2 regions of the Variovorax sp. CCNWLW186 genome follow, and region 1 is predicted to be linked to the other one. Evidence: riboswitches for the same ligand, from Rfam matches in the RefSeq annotation. Region 1 holds a riboswitch; the other holds the start of a gene.
The links. A riboswitch is a leader RNA that binds a small molecule or an ion and turns the genes downstream of it on or off. The one in region 1 is predicted to bind glycine.

Region 1 (9,040 bases):
TAAGTGAAGTTGCTGATGAAGGCGTAGACCAGCATCACCGGAGCGACGATGGCGAAGCGCCCGAACGCATTGGGCTGCCCCGCAATCCAGCCGGCCACCAACGTGAGCGCGAGCAGCCACGCCTTGATGTTGACGAACTGCAGCATCACGCCTTGTCCGAAGCCGATGTGGAGGCTGGCGCTGTCCGCACGGCCGAGCGTGGCGCTGCCGCTCAGCTTGTAGGCGAGCCACAGCAGGTAACCCACGCCTAGCGCCTTGATGGCCAGGCGCAGCGACGGCACGGCCACCACCAGGGCCCCGATGCCGGCCGCGCACAGCACGAGCAGCAGCGTCCAGCCCACGGGAACCGCGACCACGAAGCGCATGGCGCGCGGCAAACCGCCGTTGGCGGCCAGGGCGGTGGAGAGCGTGGTGTTGGGACCGGGCGAGAAGCTCATCGCCGTGGCCAGCACCAGCAGCGCGGTGAATTCTTGCCAGTTCATTGCATACACTCTAAACTTTGGGACCATTACAGTTCCAATACAGTTGATCGAACATATTCGAAAACTGTATTGGCCTGCCACTCGACACAGAAGCGCAAGGCCGATGCTGACACGAACCTCCACCCAGTCGCTCACAGGGCAATTGGCCGACCGGCTGGCAGAGCGCATTCGCACCCGGCTGCTGCCGCCCGGCGCACGCCTGCCCTCGGTGCGCGAATGCGCGCGCCAGCAGGGCGTGAGCCCCTATACGGTGGTGGCCGCCTACGACCAGCTGCTGGCGCAGGGCCTGGTCGAGGCGCGCCGGCAGCGCGGCTTCTATGTGCGCGATGCGGCGCCAGCCCCGGAGGGGCGCCCGGCCAATGCGGCGCCCATGGTCGCGCAGATGATGGCGTCGCGTGTACCGGCTGACGCGAGTTCGCTTATCCGCAGCATGTTCCACAGGCCAAGCGACAAGCCGCAGCCGGGCATGGGCGTGTTTCCGCCGGACTGGATGTCGTCGACCTTCATGCCGACCGCGGTGCGCCGCATGACCAATACAGCCGCGCTGCAGGAGCTGTCGCTGCAGTACGGCGAACCTTCGGGCGATGCCGCGCTGCGCCGCAGCCTGTCGAACAAGCTCGTGGGCATCAACGTGCCGGCCGCGCCCGACCAGATCGTGACGACCGTGGGCGCCACGCACGCGCTGGACATCGTGAGCCGCACGCTGCTGCGAGCGGGCGATCCGGTCATGGTGGAGGAGCCCGGGTGGGCGCTCGAATTCGCGCGGCTCGAGGCGCTGGGCATGCGCATCTTGCCGGTTCCGCGCCGTGCCGACGGGCCCGACCTGGAAGTGATGGCGCAGTACTGCGCGCTGCACAGCCCCAAGCTCTTCGTGAGCGTGAGCGTGCTGCACAACCCGACCGGGTACAGCCTGACCCCGGGCAGCGCGCACCGCGTGCTGAAGCTGGCCAACGAGCATGACTTTCACATCGTCGAGGACGACACCTACAGCCATCTCGCGCCCGAGCACGCCACGCGGCTCAGCGCGCTCGACGGGCTGCAGCGCACCATCTACGTGAGCGGGTTCGCAAAGATCCTCGCGCCCAACTGGCGCATCGGCTTTCTGGCCGCATCGCCCGAGTTGAAGGAGCGGCTGCTCGAAACCAAGTTGCTGGCCACGCTGACCACGCCCACGCTGTTCGAGCGGGCGCTGTCGTGGTGCATCGACCAGGGGCAACTGCGCCGGCATGCCGATCGCATACGCATCCGGCTCGACGGTGCGCGCAGCCGTGCGGTGAAGCTGGCCATGGCGCACGGCTGCACCTTCGCCTCGGAGCCGGCGGGCCTGTTCGGTTGGGTGGATACGGGCGTGGACACCGACGCGCTCACGCAGCGCATGCTCGACCAGGGCTACCTGCTTGCGCCGGGTTCGCTCTTCCATGCACGCAGGCCGCCGAGCACGATGATGCGCATCAACTTCGCGACCTCGCAGGACGCCGCATTCTGGAAAGTGTTCAGCAAGGTTCGCGCGGAGCTGTGACAGCTCCGGGCAGGTAAACGCGAGGGCCTCAGGCCCAAATCGCCGGTGCGTTGGAGTAAGCTGGCATCACAAGAAAACCCAACCCGGAGACCTGTGCATGAGCAACCCCAGCCAGCCTTTTGACTTCAGTCAATTCGTCCCCGGATTCGACTTTTTGAAGAATCTCGCCGGCGGTGCCGCCGCCGGTTCGGGCGCCGGTGCGAGCGCGGTGCCCGGCTTGCCGAGCCTTGCGAGCTGGGTGGCGCCCACGCTCAGCGTGGAAGAGGTCGACAAGCGCATCCAGGAGCTCAAGACAGTGCAATATTGGCTCGAGCAGAACGGCCATGCGCTCAAGGCGACCATCCAGGCGCTCGAGGTGCAAAAGATGACACTTTCGACCTTGCGCGGCATGAACGTGCGGATGGAAGATATCGCGAGCGCGTTCACCAAGCAGGCGGCTTCGGCGGCGCCCGCGGCCGCGTCGGTTGCCGCTCCGCCGGCGGAGCCTGAGCCCGAGGTCGAGGCGGAGGAGGAAGCACCGGCGCCCGCCAAGAAAACGCGCAGCAAGACCGCGTCGGCATCTGCCGCATCGGGCGGCGACGGTGGCGTGATCGATCCGATGCAATGGTGGGGTTCGCTGACCGAGCAGTTCCAGCAGATCGCCACATCGGCCCTGCATGACGCGGCCCAGATCAAGGTGCCGGCACCGGCCGCCGCTCCCGCAGCTTCAAAGCCGGCCGCAAGGAAGGCGACAGCAACCGCCGCCAAAAAGAAGGCGCCGACCGTCGCGCGAAAGCGAACGACCGGACGGCGCTGACGTCATACATACACATCTTGAAGAGAACGGGTTGGCACGCATCATGAAGTTGTTTCCCTCCGGTCACGCCACCCATCCGCAATGGCGCATGGCGGCCGGCCTTGTGCTGGCCCAGTTGCGCGCCCAGATGGCGCTGCCCGACTACGCCTCGGCACCGACGCTCGGGCTGCTCTACATCACCGACCACTACGCGTCCGATGCGCAAGACATCCTCGACCACCTGAGCGCCGAGCTTCCGGAGGTGACCGACTGGTCCGGCACCGTCGGCATCGGTGTGTCGGCCAACAATGCCGAATACTTCGACGAGCCCGGCCTGAGCCTGATGCTCTGCGCGCTGCCGAGCGATCAATATCGTGTGTTCTCCGGCGTGGCTCCACTGGGCAACTCCGAGATGAGCGGCTTCGAAGCGCATACGGCGCTGGTACACGCGGACCCGGCCACCCCCGATCTCACCGAATTGATCGGTGAGATGGCGGGCCGCACCGACACCGGCTACCTGTTCGGCGGCCTCTCGTCGGGCCGTGCGGGCGCCTTGCAGTTTGCGGTCGGCGGCAACGGCAACATCCGCGGCCACGGCGCGGCGGGCGGCGTGTTCTCGGGTGGCTTGTCGGGTGTGGTGTTCGGCGAAGGCGTGCGGCTGGTGTCGCGCGTCACGCAAGGCTGCCAGCCGCTGCGCTCCGGCGGGGGGCGCGAGCGCGAGATCACCGAGGCCGACGGCAACCTGCTGCTCAAGCTCGATGGCGAGCCCGCACTCGACGTGCTGCTGGCCGACTTGCAGGTCTCGCTCGAGCGCCCGCAGGAAGCCATCGACGCCGTGCGCGCCACCCTGGTGGGCCTGGCCGATGCGGGCAGCGACGGCATCCGCCGCACCGGCGACCTGGGCGCCGACGTGCTGGTGCGCCACATCATCGGCCTGGATCCGACGCGGCGCGGCATCGCCATTGCCGATGTGGCCGAGGCCGGCATGCGCCTGACCTTCTGCCGGCGCAATGCACAGGCCGCGCGCGCCGACCTGATGCGCATCTGCGCGGAAATCCGCGAAGAACTGGAGCCCGAAGAACAGACCCTGGCCACCGCGCGCGCGGTGGCGGCCGGGGAGGCCGAAGCAGCGCCGCACCCGGCGCGCCGCATTGCCGGTGCCGTGTACGTGAGCTGCTCGGGGCGCGGCGGGCCACACTTCGGCGCACCGGGCGCCGAGTTGCAGATCGTGCGGCACGCGCTGGGCGACGTGCCGCTGGTCGGTTTCTTTGCGGCGGGGGAGATTGCCCGGCACCACTTGTATGGGTATACGGGGGTGTTGACGGTGTTTACCGGCAACGACTGACCGCCGCCACGGCCAGATCAGGCCGGCTGGAGCAGGCGCGCTGCTGGCGTAGGCATGCCGGCAAACGCAAAATCGACTTCGGGTGCAAGCCCGCTCACGATCCGCGCCACCGACTTGCCCGAGCCGCACGCATGCGTCCAGCCGAGCGTGCCGTGCCCGGTGTTCAGGTACAGGTTGGGCAGCTTCGTCTTGCCGATCAAAGGCACATTGCTCGGCGTCGCGGGGCGCAGGCCGGTCCAGAACTGCGCCTGCGTGGTGTCGCCGGCGCCGGGGAAGAGCTGTTCAACGCGCCGCACGATCGCTTCGCAGCGCACGCGGTTCAAGTCGCGGTCGTAGCCATTGAGCTCGGCCGTGCCGGCAATGCGCAGGCGGTCGCCGGAGGCCGACGTATAGCGCGAGAACACCAGCTTGAACTCGTCGTCGGTCAGCGAAACCTGGTGCGCCTTCGTCGCGTCTTTGACTGGCAGCGTGACCGAATAGCCTTTGGCCGGATAGATCGGCAGGCGAATGCCCAGCGGCGCGGCATACAGCGGACTCAATGAGCCCATCGCAAGCACGAAGGCGTCGCCGCGAATGCGTTGGAAGCGGCCTTCGCTGTCGGTAGCTTCCACGTGGTCGATGCTGCCGCCCGCTTCGCGCAGCGCAGTCACCGTGTGGCTCATGAGGAACTTCACGCCGGCTGCTGTCGCAAGGCGTGCCATTTCGCGTGCGAAGAGGTTGGCGTCGCCGGATTCGTCTTCTGCCGTGTAAGTGGCGCCGGCCAATTGCGGACGGATGTGGGCCAGGGCGGGCTCGATCTTCACTGCCTCATCCGCGGAGATGACTTGCCGTTCGCAGCCGAGTGCGCGCATCTGCTCGGCGGGCGCAAGAGCGCTGTCGAACTCTTTCTGCGTCGTATAGAAGTGCAGGATGCCTTGCGTGCGCTGGTCGTAGGCGATGCCGGTGTCGCGCCGCAATTGCTGCAGCACTTCGCGGCTGTAGGTGCCCAGGCGCACGATCTGCTCGATGTTGTGCTTCGTGCGGCCGGGGGTGCATTCGCGCAGGAACTGCAAGCCCCAGAGCCATTGGCGCATGTCCGCGCGAATGCGAAAGAGCAGCGGGGCGTCTTCCTTGCCCAACCACTGCAGCACCTTGAGCGGTGCGCTCGGATTGGCCCAGGGTTCGGCATGGCTGACGGAGATCTGCCCGCCGTTGGCAAAACTGGTCTCGGCGGCGGGGGTGGCCTGCCGGTCGATGACGGTTACTTCGTGGCCGAGTTGCTGGAGGTAGTAAGCCGAGGTCACGCCGAGCAAGCCGGCGCCAAGAACGATCACGCGCATTTCAAGTACCTTTGAGGTTGAAGCGCTTGAACCGCGGGCGAGGTTGCTATCGAATAAATAGCAAGCAACCGGACGACCGCCGTCCAAGTTGCCGCTCCCCCTGTCCTCGGTACCTGAGAGATTCACCCGTTGCGCCCGCAACGGGTTTGCTCCTTCGGTGCATCACGCAAGGTGATGGCTCTCCAGACGGCGTGTCAGTTGGTGCAGTACATGCCACGAAACTCTTTGAAAGAACTTCAACGGTTTCGTTCGGCCGACCTGAGCGTTTATGGGAGTTTGCGCCTTCGGTGGAGTAGTAAAAAGAACTACTCGCTCTCCTGCATTAACGCCATTGTAGGCTGGGACCGCGAAGAGCCGACCATGGATTTTTGACAATTCGACCAATGGGATAATTGTCATTGATTCGAAACTTCGGGGAGACTCATGATCCTGGTAACCGGCGGCGCGGGCTTCATTGGCGCCAACTTCGTACTCGACTGGCTGGCGCAGAGCGACGAGCCCATCGTGAATCTCGACAAGCTGACCTATGCGGGCAACCTTGAGACGCTCGCCTCGCTCAAGGGCAACCCGAACCACATCTTCGTGCAGGGCGACATCGGCGACAGCGCTTTGGTCGATCGCCTGTTGGCCGAGCACAAGCCACGCGCTATCGTGAATTTTGCCGCGGAATCGCACGTGGATCGCTCTATCCATGGCCCCGAAGACTTCGTGCAAACCAACGTGCTCGGCACCTTTCGCCTGCTCGAGTCGGTGCGCGGCTACTGGAGCGCACTGCCGGCTGAGCAAAAGTCTGCCTTCCGCTTCCTTCACGTGTCGACTGACGAGGTCTACGGCTCACTTTCCAAGACCGATCCCGCCTTTACCGAAGAGAACAAGTACGAGCCCAACAGCCCCTACTCAGCCAGCAAGGCCGCCAGCGACCATCTCGTGCGCGCCTGGCACCACACCTACGGCCTGCCGGTGGTCACCACCAACTGCTCCAACAACTACGGGCCGTTCCACTTCCCCGAGAAGCTCATCCCCCTGATGATCGTCAACGCCCTGGCTGGCAAGCCCTTGCCGGTGTACGGCGACGGCATGCAGGTGCGCGACTGGCTCTATGTGAAGGACCACTGCAGCGCCATTCGCCGCGTGCTCGAGGCCGGCAAGCTCGGCGAGACGTACAACGTCGGTGGCTGGAACGAGAAGCCCAACATCGAGATCGTGAACACCGTGTGCGCGCTGCTCGACGAACTGCGCCCGCGCGCCGATGGCAAACCGTACAAGGAACAGATCAGCTACGTTACCGATCGCCCCGGCCACGACCGGCGCTACGCGATCGATGCACGCAAGCTGGAGCGTGAGCTGGGCTGGAAGCCCGCCGAAACCTTCGACACCGGCATCCGCAAGACCGTCGAGTGGTACCTCGCGAACGCCGAATGGGTGCGCAACGTGCAAAGCGGCGCGTACCGCGCATGGGTCGAGAAGCAATACGACGCCGCACCCGCGGCCAAGGCCACCGCATGAAGCTGCTGCTGCTGGGCAAGGGCGGACAGGTCGGCTGGGAGTTGCAGCGCAGCCTCGCGCCGCTGGGCGAACTGGTGGCGCTCGATTTCGACAGCACCGACTTCAACGCCGACTTCAGCCGTCCCGACCAGTTGGCCGAGACTGTGCTCAAGGTGCGGCCTGACGTGATCGTCAATGCCGCGGCTCACACGGCCGTGGACAAAGCCGAGAGCGAGCCCGACTTCGCGCGCAAGCTCAACGCCACTTCGCCCGGCGTGGTGGCCGAAGCCGCCGGGCAGATCGGTGCACTCATGGTGCATTACTCCACCGACTACGTGTTCGATGGCAGCGGCAGCAAGCCTTGGCAAGAAGACGATGCCACCGGCCCACTCAGTGTGTATGGCCGCACCAAGCTCGAAGGCGAACAGTTGGTGGCCAAGCACTGCGCCAAGCACCTGATCTTTCGCACCAGCTGGGTGTTTGCCGCGCGCGGCGGCAACTTCGCCAAGACCATGTTGCGGCTTGCCAAGGAGCGCGACAAGCTGACCGTCATCGACGACCAATTTGGCGCCCCGACAGGTGCCGAACTGCTGGCCGATGTCACGGCGCATGCGATTCGTGCCACTTTGCAAGACCCTTCCAAAGCCGGCCTGTATCACGCGGTGGCCGGCGGCGAGACCACCTGGTGCGGCTATGCACGCTTTGTGCTTGGGCAGGCGCGCCAAGCCGGCGTAGAGCTCAAGGCCGGCCCCGAACAGGTCGAAGCCGTACCCACGAGTGCCTTCCCCACGCCCGCTACGCGGCCGGCCAATTCGCGCCTCGATACGCGCAAGCTGCAATCCACCTTTGGCCTGGTGCTGCCGCACTGGCAACAAGGCGTCGCCCGCATGCTGCGCGAGACCCTTTAAACGCGCGTTGCCTAGTAAGCAGAGAAAGCAAGAAAGAAATACAACGATGACCACGAAGACCACGCAACGCAAGGGCATCATCCTGGCCGGCGGCTCGGGCACCCGGCTGCATCCCGCCACGCTCGCGCTCAGCAAACAGCTGTTGCCGGTGTACGACAAGCCGATGATCTATTACCCGCTCAGCACGCTGATGCTCGGCGGCATGCGCGACATCCTGATCATCAGCACGCCGCAGGACACCCCGCGCTTCCAGCAGCTGCTGGGCGACGGCAGCCAATGGGGCATCAACTTGCAGTACGCGGTGCAGCCCAGTCCCGACGGGCTCGCGCAGGCCTTCATCATCGGCGACAAGTTCGTCGGCAATTCGCCGAGCGCGCTGGTGCTGGGCGACAACATCTTCTATGGCCACGACTTTGCGCACCTGCTGGCCGATGCCGATGCGAAATCGGCGGGCGCCACGGTGTTCGCCTATCACGTGCACGACCCAGAGCGCTACGGCGTTGTGGCCTTTGATGCACAAGGCAAGGCCAGCAGCATCGAAGAAAAACCGGCCAAGCCCAAGAGCAGCTACGCCGTGACGGGCCTTTATTTCTACGACAACCAGGTCGTCGACATCGCCAAGGCCGTGAAGCCCAGCGCGCGCGGCGAGCTGGAAATTACCGCGGTCAACCAGGCCTACCTGGACCTCGATCAACTCAACGTGCAGATCATGCAGCGCGGCTATGCGTGGCTGGATACCGGCACGCACGAGAGCTTGCTCGAAGCAGGGCAGTTCATCGCAACGCTCGAGCATCGGCAGGGGCTGAAAATCGCGTGCCCTGAAGAGATCGCCTGGCGCAATGGGTTCATCGACCGGGAGCAGTTGGTAAAGCTCGCCGCGCCATTGCAGAAAAATGGCTACGGCAAATATCTGAATCATCTGCTGGCCGAGGAGGTGCGCTCATGAAGGCGACGCCAACCGCGATCCCCGACGTGCTCGTCATCGAACCCAAGGTGTTCGGTGATGCGCGCGGATTCTTCTACGAGAGCTTCAACAGCAAGGCTTTCGACGAGGCGGTCGGACGGCATATAGAGTTCGTGCAGGACAACCATTCGCGCTCTGCCAAAGGCGTGCTGCGGGGGCTGCATTATCAGATCCAGCAGCCGCAAGGAAAGCTGGTGCGTGTGGTGCGAGGCGCCGTGTTTGACGTGGCCGTGGATATTCGCA
Region 2 (9,040 bases), on a different contig from region 1:
GCCGCAGAACTGGTGCACCATAGCCGTTCGCCTCCCACTGCAATCCTCGCAAAAGGAATATTGCCGACATGTCCGACAGCGACACCTCCGAATTCAGGCCGCGCCGCGAGAGCTCGGCCGGCACCATCATCATCGGCCTGCTGGCGATAGCGGCCGCTCTCCTGGGCTGGCGCTGGTACCAGCAGCAACAGCCGCAGCCAGTCGAGCCGGCGCCCACCGCGGCCACCGCGCCGAACGACGGGCCCGTGCCCGCACCGCCGCCAGCCCCATTGCCCGAATCGCTGGAGCCCAAGAACCCCATCGATGCGATCGCGCTGCCCGCCTCGGGCCTGCCCACGGTGGCCGATTCCGACACGCGCGTGATGTCGGCGCTGGTCGATCTGCTGGGCAGCCAGAACGTGGCGGAATTCGTGCAGTTCGACGGCGTGGTGCGCCGCTTCGTGGCCACCATCGACAACCTGTCGCGCGAGCAGGCGCCAGCGAGTGCATGGCCGGTGCAGCCCACCAAGCAGCGCTTTGCCACCGAAGGCAAGGGCGAGGCGCAGACCATCGCGGCCAACAATGCCGCGCGCTACAACCCCATTGTGCTGCTTGCGGGGTCGGTCGACCCGGCCAAGGCCGCCAAGACGTATGCGCGGCTCTATCCGCTCTTTCAGAAAGCGTATGAAGAGCTTGGCTATCCAGGCCGCTATTTCAACGACCGGCTCATTGCCGTGATCGACCATCTGCTGCAGGCGCCCGAACCCGCCGGCCCGGTGCAGGTCCGGCTCGTCGAGGTCAAGGGCAACGTGTCGTCGCAGCGGCCCTGGGTGCGCTATGAATACGCCGATCCGCAGCTCGAGTCGCTCTCGTCCGGCCAGAAGATCATGGTGCGGGTGGGGCTGGAAAACGAGCGCAAGCTCAAGGCCAGCCTGCGCGGCTTCCGCGAGCAGATTGCCACGGGCGACATGGCCAAGAAGAAGCAGCGCTGACCCATCGCGCCGTTGACGCGTGCCGATCGCGCGCCGTGTAGGCGCGGGCCGATTGCGCGCGCTGCGGATGCCGTGGATGATTTGTCCTCACGATTTCGAGGACAACCGTATGAACCTGATGAGCGTCGACCTCTACCAGAGTGCTACCGATCCCGAGAAGTTTCTGGCGCTGCCCGCCGGCACCGACCCCGCCGACCTCATGGGGCCGATGACCTTCGACCGGGACTACGCGCACATCAAGCGCTACCAGGAAGCCTTCGAATTCGATCCGTCCGTTCCTTACGCGGGCGTGAACGCCGCGAAGATCGCCGCGGACATCCTCACCGTGAAGTGGGCGATGTACCGCCGCGAAGGCTAGCGAAGCGAAGAAGGCCCCCTGATCAGGCCTCTTCGGTTTCCTGGTATTCGCCCACTGGCACGCAGCTGCAGAACAGGTTGCGGTCACCGTACACGTTGTCGACCCGGCCGATGGGCGGCCAGTACTTGGCCTGCTTGAGTTCGGCCAGCGGAAACGCGCCGAGCTCACGCGAGTAGGGGTGCGACCATTCGGTGCCGAGCAGGCTCGCGGCGGTGTGGGGCGCGTGCTTCAGCGGGTTGTCGTCCTTGGGCCAGACGCCTTCTTCCACGCGGCGGATCTCGCCGCGAATGGCGATCATCGCTTCGACGAAGCGGTCCAGCTCGGCCAGCGGCTCGCTCTCGGTGGGCTCGACCATCAGCGTGCCCGGCACCGGAAAGCTCAAGGTCGGCGCATGAAAGCCGTAGTCGATCAGGCGCTTGGCCACGTCTTCGGCGGTGACGCCGCTGGTGTCCTTGAGCGGGCGCAGGTCCAGGATGCATTCGTGCGCAACGTGGCCGTTGGGGCTTGCGTACAGCGTGGGGTAGTGGTCCTTCAGCCGCGCGCTGATGTAGTTGGCGCTCAGGATGGCGGTTTCGGTTGCGGCCTGCAGCCCCTTGGCGCCCATCATGCGGCAGTACATCCAGCTGATCGGCAGCACGGCCGCATTGCCCAGCGGCGCCGCGGAAACCGCACCGACGCCGTTCGACGCGATGCCGGCCGTCGCATGGCCCGGCAGGTACGGCACCAGGTCTTCGACCACGCACACCGGGCCCACGCCCGGCCCGCCGCCGCCGTGCGGAATGCAGAAGGTCTTGTGCAGGTTCAGGTGGCTCACGTCGCCGCCGAATTCGCCCGGCGCGGCCACGCCGACCAGCGCATTCATGTTGGCGCCATCGACATACACGCGGCCGCCGTGTTCGTGCACCAGCTCGCAGAGCTCTTTCACGCGGGTTTCGAACACGCCGTGCGTGCTGGGGTAGGTGATCATTACCGCGGCCAGCTTGTCGCTGTGCTTTTCGCAGGCGCGCTTCAGGTCGTCCATGTCGACGTTGCCCTGCGCGTCGCAGGCGGTCACCACCACCTGCAGGCCGACCATTTGCGCGCTTGCGGGGTTGGTGCCGTGCGCCGACGAGGGAATCAGGCAGATGTTGCGATGGCCCTGGCCCTTGGCCTCATGGAAGGACTTGATCGCCAGCAGGCCCGCGTACTCGCCCTGCGAGCCGGCATTGGGCTGCAGGCTGATGCCCGCGTAGCCGGTGGCTTCGCAAAGCCACGCGCGCAGCTGCGCGTCGAGCTGCGCATAGCCTTGCTGCTGCTCGGCGGGCGCGAAGGGGTGGATGTTCGCGAACTCGGGCCAGGTGATGGGGATCATCTCGCTGGTCGCGTTGAGCTTCATCGTGCAACTGCCCAGCGGAATCATGCTGCGGTCGAGCGCCAGGTCCTTGTCCGAGAGGCTGCGGATGTAGCGCAGCATCGCCGTCTCGCTCTTGTGCGTGTTGAACACCGGGTGCGTCAGAAAGGCGCTGGTGCGGCGCAGGTCTTCGGGCAGGCGCGGCGCGGTGTTGGCCAGGTCGTCGAAACGCGGCATCGGCGTGCCCGCGGGCACGAACAGGGCCCAGAGCGTTTCGATGTCGGCGCGCGTCGTGGTTTCGTCGAGCGAAATGCCCAGGTGCTGCTGCAGCCGCTGGCGCAAGTTGACGCCGGCCGCGGTGGCGCGCTCGATGATCTTCGGCGTGTCTTCGCCTGTGCGGATGGTCAGCGAATCAAAGGCGGTGCCGTTGACCGGCTCGCGGCCCATTTGCGCCAGGCCCTGCGCAAGGATGGCGGTGAGCGCCGCCACGCGCTGCGCGATGCGGGTAAGTCCGTCGGGCCCGTGGTACACGGCGTACATGCTGGCCACAACGGCCGGCAGCACCTGCGCGGTGCAGATGTTCGAAGTGGCCTTCTCACGGCGAATGTGCTGCTCGCGCGTTTGCAGCGCGAGGCGGTAGGCGGGTTGGCCGTGCGTGTCGACGCTCACGCCGACGAGACGGCCCGGCAGCGAGCGCTTGAATTCGTCGCGGCAGGCCAGGTAGGCGGCGTGCGGGCCGCCGTTGCACAGCGGCATGCCGAAGCGCTGCGTGGTGCCGCAGACGATGTCCGCGTCCCATTCGCCCGGCGGCGCGAGCAGGGTGAGCGCGAGCAGGTCGGCCGCCACGCAGAAGGCGGCGTCGCACTGGTGCGCATGGCCCGCGAGCGGGCGCAGGTCATGCACGTGGCCGGTGGTGGCGGGGTACTGCGCGAGCACGCCGAAGAATTCGCAGCTCGCCATCAAGTGCGGCAGCGTCTCCGACACGGTGCTCACTTTCACCTCGATGCCCAGCGGCGCGGCGCGCGTCTTGATGACCTCGATGGTCTGCGGGTGGCAGTCGCCCGACACCAGGAACACGTTGCTCTTGCTCTTCACGCTGCGCTTGGCGAGCGTCATCGCCTCGGCGGCGGCCGTGGCTTCGTCGAGCATCGAGGCGTTGGCAATGGCCATGCCCGTCAGGTCGCACACCATGGTCTGGAAGTTGAGCAGCGCTTCCATGCGGCCCTGCGAAATCTCGGCCTGGTAGGGCGTGTAGGCGGTGTACCAGGCGGGGTTCTCGAGCACGTTGCGCAAGATCACGCCCGGCGTGTGCGTGCCGTAGTAGCCCTGGCCGATGAAGCTCTTGAACACCTTGTTCTTCGCCGCAATGGCCTTCAGTTCGGCCAGCGCGTCCGCCTCGGTCACCGGCGCGGGCAGCCGCATCGGCCTGGCGCGTCGAATGGCCGCGGGCACGATGCCGTCGATGAGCTCCGCCCGCGTTTCCGAGCCGATCACCGGCAGCATGCGCGCCTCGTCTTCCGCATCGATGCCGATGTGGCGGGCGAGAAATTCTTCGGCGTTCTCTAGTTGTTGCAGGGAAGGCTGGGCGGGAATCGGCATGGCGGTAAAGGCTCGGGGAATGAGGAAGGGCGGCTGAAGAACCCGGCGGATCAGGATTCGGCGGCGAACTTGTCGTAGCTGGCGGCGTCGAGCAGCGCGTCGAGTTGCGACGGCTCGCTGAGCTTGACCTTGAAGAACCAGCCGGCGGCCAGCGGGTCGGTGTTGGCGAGCGAGGGATCGGCGCGCAGGGCTTCGTTCACTTCGGTGATCTCGCCCGACACGGGCATGAACACATCGGCCGCGGCCTTGACCGATTCGACGACACCGGCCACTTCACCTTGCGCAAAGGTCTTGCCCACTTCAGGCAGATCGACAAAGACCACGTCGCCCAGCGCATCCTGCGCGTGCACGGTAATGCCGACAGTGGCTGCGTCGCCTTCGGCCGAGACCCATTCGTGGTCCTTGGTGTACTTGATGCTCATGGTGAAAAACTCCTCGTGGAAAAAATGATCTGATTCAGGCAGCGCAGAGCCTAGCCGCGGTAGTAGCGCGTCGGCACGAAAGGCAGGGTCGAGACTTCCATCGGCACCGGCTTGCCGCGCACGATCGCCTGCACGCGCGTGCCAGGCTCTGAAAACGCGGTGGCCACGTAGCCCATGGCAACCGGGCGATCGGCCGTCGGGCCGAGCAGGCCGCTGGTCACAATGCCGATGTCCCGGCCTTCGAAAGATTGCAGGAGCGTGCCGTCGCGTACCGGAACGCGTTCCAGCGCCACAAGGCCGACGCGCTTGCGCTTCAGGGTGTCGTGGTCGGTGCGGCCCGCGGCGCCGGCCGTAGCGGCGGCCAGTTGCGCCAGCACCTTGGCCGCACCCGGAAAGCCGCCTTCGCGCGCGCCGCCCGTGCGGCGCACCTTCTGGATCGCCCAGTTGAGCGAGGCCTCGACTGGCGTGGTGGTGGTGTCGATGTCGTTGCCGTACAGGCAGAGCCCGGCTTCGAGCCGTAGCGAATTGCGCGCGCCCAGGCCGATGGGCTTGACCTCGGGCTGCGCCAGCAGCAAGCGGGCGAGGGCGTCGGCATCCTTGCCGGCCACCGAAATCTCGAAGCCGTCTTCGCCCGTGTAGCCGCTGCGCGTGGCAAAGGCCGGAATGCCGCCGATCTGCACCGCGCCGCCGGTCATGAACACAAAGCGCTCGATGCCGGGCGACAAGCGGGCCAGCACCGTGGCGGCCTGCGGGCCCTGCAGCGCGAGCAGCGCATGGTCGGGCATGGGCTGCACGTCGCAGCGGGCGCCGATCTTCTGCTGGATATGGGCGAGGTCGGCCACCTTGCAGGCGCCGTTCACGATCACGAAGATCGAGCCGTGCCCTTCGTTGAAGAACATCAGGTCGTCGAGGATGCCGCCTTCGTCGTTCAGCAGCAGCCCGTAGCGCTGCTTGCCGGGCGCCAGGTCGATCACGTCGACCGGCATGAGGGTCTCGAATGCGGCGGCGGCATCGGGCCCCACCAGGCGCAGCTGGCCCATGTGGGAAATGTCGAACAGGCCGGCCGCGTCGCGCGTGTGCTTGTGCTCGGCCATGAGGCCGGCCGGGTATTGCACGGGCATGGAATAGCCGGCAAACGGCACCATGCGGGCACCCAGTTCCACATGCAGGTCGTGCAGGGGCGTCTTGAGCAATGGGGCGTCGGATGATGATGAAGCGGAAGCGGCCACGGGGCACTCCAAAGGGGCAGTCGAATTCCATGGCGCAAGCCATGGGCCACCCCTGCTGTCCGCTTTACCTGAGAGATTCGCCCCACGATCGGGGTTTGCTCCTTCGGTGGGCCGCCGCATCGTCAAGATGCAACGGCCTCTCTCCAGCAAGGAAACGCCGGCATGCGCCAGCGCCTTGTCAGTCCTTTTGCCTGAGCGTTCGGGAAACCCCTGCGCCTTCGGCGGCCTCGCGTGGCGAAGCTCTCTCCTGACCCTTTGAAGTGTAGTGGATCGCGGAAGGCCTCAGTGCACGGTTTCCGAAGCGGGCGGCAGCAACCTTTCGATACGCTCGCGCAGCGATTCGGCCCGCTCGGCGCCTGCGGCTTTCTCGACTTCATTGAGCATCAGCGCGGCAATCGTCAGCATGGCGTCGCGGTCGCGGGCTTCGCGTAGCGCATCGCGCATCTGCAGCGCAAACTTGGGATCGCGCCGCACGAACATGCGCTCGCAGATGTCGAACAGGAACATGCGCGTGGTGGCCAGGGAACGTTTGCCGTCGAAGTTGTCGGTCGAGGTCTCTACACGGATGGGCTCCGCCGCAGGAGCCGGAATCGGCGTGTGTGCCGGGCCCGCCGAAACGGGTAGGGCGGCTTTGGGCTCGGCGACCTGCGCGTCGTGCAGGTACCCACGGTTCATGAGCGCCCGCAGCGTCTGTTCGGCTTCGTCGCGGCTTGCGAACAGTGGGCTGAAGTCGGTCAGCGAACGCCGGCCGTCGGCCATCAGCAGCAACGCGCGCTCGCGCTGGCTGAGCGTGCGCTGCCCGCCTTGCAGTTCGTCGCGTGCCTTGTCGGTCTTGGTGGGAAACATGGCGCCACAGCTTTCGGAATCGAAGGCTGCAGCATCGTTGGGGCTGGTGACATCTTTGTGAAACGTTTTCCTTACAGGGGCATTTGCCGCATAAAAAAGGGCAGCCCGCGAAGGCTGCCCTTTTTAAATCTGGTTTTCCCGTCGCCTGCTACTTGGCGTACACCAGGTCGCGCAGCGCGAGCGATATCCACGGCACGTAGGTAATCACCATCAGGCAGGCCAGGATCACCAGCACGAAGGGAATGAGGTACTTCACGATCCGGTCGAGCGAGATGCGGGCCACCGTGCACGCCGCGAACAGGTTCACGCCGAAGGGCGGGGTGATCATGCCGAGCGCGAGGTTCACCACCATGATGAGCCCGAAGTGCACCGGGTCGACGCCGAAATGCACCGCCACAGGCGCCAGGATGGGCGCGAGCACGATGATGGCCGCGCTGGTCTCGATGAACATGCCGATGACGAAGAGCGCAGCGTTCACGCCCAAAAGGAACATGGTCGGCGACTTCAGCACCTCCTGCAGCCAATGGCCAATGGCGTCGGGCACGCCCGCGCGCGTGATCAGGAAGGCGAACAGGCCCGCGTTGGCGATGATGAACATGATCACCGCCGACGACAGCACCGACTTGCGCAGGATGAGGTACAGGTCCTTGAGCTTGATCTCCCGGTAGATCACCATGCCGACCACCAGCGCATAGAACACCGCCACCGCCGAAGCCTCGGTGGGGGTAAAGATGCCGCCGTAGATGCCGCCCAGGATGATCACCGGCATCAGCAGTGCCCAGCCGGCCTGCCAGGTCGCCTTGCCGAAGGACATGCGGCCGTCGCCGTCGTTCTTGCCCCAGCCCTTCCACTTGCAATACACCCAGACGAACAGCATCAGCGCCAGGCTGATGAGAATGCCGGGGCCGAAGCCCGCAATGAACAGCTCGCCGATGGACACTTCGGCGCTCACGCCGTACAGAATCATCGGAATGGAAGGCGGAATGATCACGCCCAGCTCGGCGCTGGTGGCCTGAAGCGCCGCCGCGTACGCGGTGGGGTAGCCGTGCTTGATGAGCGCCGGAATCAGGATGGCGCCGATGGCAAAGGTGGTGGCCACCGAAGAGCCCGACACCGCCGCAAAGATCATGCAGGTGAGCACGCAGGTCATGGGCAAGCCGCCCTGCACGCCGCCTACGATGCTCTTGGCAAATTCGACCAGCCGGCGCGAGATGCCGCCGGTTTCCATCAGGTTGCCGGCCAGGATGAAGAACGGAATGGCCGCCAGCGGAAACTTGTTGATCGAATTGAACATCTCCTTCACGGAGATGAGCATGTTCACGTTGGCCACCTGGATACCCAGGATCGATGCGAGCCCGATGGACACCGCCACTGAAACCGACAGTGCAAAACACAGCACCATCGTTGCAACCATCACGGGGGTCATTGCGCGGTCTCCAGTTCGAGCCGCTTGGGATCGAGAAAATTACCAACGATGCCGAACAGGCAAAAAACGGAACCGACCGGCAGCGCCAGGTACGACCACATCATCGACACGCTTTCGAGCCCGGCCATCGATTGCACGCGCCCGCGCATGGCGTAATCCCAGCCCCACCACAGAATGACCAGCATCAGCGCCAGTGCCGCGATGCTGACCGCGGCGTCTAGCACGCGCTTGACGCGCGGCGGGCTCCAGCGGTAGAGCACGTCCACGCTCACCATCGCGCCTTGCCGGAATGCCATCGGAATGCCGAGGAACACCATCCAGATCAGGCTCATGCGGATCAGGATCTCGCTCCATTCGGCCGGTTGCTCGAGCACGAAGCGCGTGACGATCTGGAACACGCCCAACCCCGAGGCGATGACCAGCATCACGCAGGCGGCAATCATCGAGAAGCCGGTGGTCCAGCGCTCGATGCCGAGAAATTTTTCTTTCATCTGCAGTCGTGATGTTGAAAACAAAAAAGCCCGCCAGATGGAACTGAGCGGGCGCCCGATGCTATCTAAAAGATAGCATCATGAAAATCACTTGAAGTCGCGGATCTTGTCGAGGTTGGCCTTGCCGAAGTCCTTTTCGAACTGGGCATTCACCGGCGCCAGCGCGGCGACGAACTTGGTCTTGTCGACGTTGTCGATCACGGTCATGCCCTTGGCGCGCAGGTCGGCCACGCCCTTGGCATCGTCTTCGTCCACGCGCGCGCGGTTGGCCTTGGTGCCTTCCTTGGCGGCCTCGAGGAAGGCCTGCTTGTCGGCCGCGCTCAGCTTGTCGAACGCTGCCTTGTTCATCACGAAGATGCAAGGCGAGT

Region 2: it holds a riboswitch for glycine, as region 1 does, so the genes downstream of both, gcvT (glycine cleavage system aminomethyltransferase GcvT) here and V9K97_RS24695 (D-amino acid dehydrogenase) in region 1, are expected to answer to the same signal.

The regions. Positions count from the first base shown of each region.
Region 1 covers NZ_JBBCBO010000029.1:7,692-16,731, forward strand. The annotation lists gene V9K97_RS24675 (LysE family translocator) at 1-482, opposite strand, end outside; gene V9K97_RS24680 (aminotransferase-like domain-containing protein) at 586-2,001, shown strand; gene V9K97_RS24685 (PhaM family polyhydroxyalkanoate granule multifunctional regulatory protein) at 2,099-2,797, shown strand; gene V9K97_RS24690 (FIST signal transduction protein) at 2,841-4,121, shown strand; gene V9K97_RS24695 (D-amino acid dehydrogenase) at 4,139-5,440, opposite strand; glycine riboswitch at 5,531-5,636, opposite strand; glycine riboswitch at 5,671-5,770, opposite strand; gene rfbB (dTDP-glucose 4,6-dehydratase) at 5,864-6,946, shown strand; gene rfbD (dTDP-4-dehydrorhamnose reductase) at 6,943-7,833, shown strand; gene rfbA (glucose-1-phosphate thymidylyltransferase RfbA) at 7,880-8,779, shown strand; gene rfbC (dTDP-4-dehydrorhamnose 3,5-epimerase) at 8,776-9,040, shown strand, end outside.
Region 2 covers NZ_JBBCBO010000006.1:12,139-21,178, forward strand. The annotation lists gene V9K97_RS09280 (DUF3014 domain-containing protein) at 69-971, shown strand; gene V9K97_RS09285 (hypothetical protein) at 1,081-1,329, shown strand; gene gcvP (aminomethyl-transferring glycine dehydrogenase) at 1,352-4,258, opposite strand; gene gcvH (glycine cleavage system protein GcvH) at 4,309-4,680, opposite strand; gene gcvT (glycine cleavage system aminomethyltransferase GcvT) at 4,731-5,909, opposite strand; glycine riboswitch at 5,955-6,066, opposite strand; glycine riboswitch at 6,079-6,169, opposite strand; gene V9K97_RS09305 (hypothetical protein) at 6,192-6,755, opposite strand; gene V9K97_RS09310 (TRAP transporter large permease) at 6,904-8,181, opposite strand; gene V9K97_RS09315 (TRAP transporter small permease) at 8,178-8,672, opposite strand; gene V9K97_RS09320 (TRAP transporter substrate-binding protein) at 8,760-9,040, opposite strand, start outside.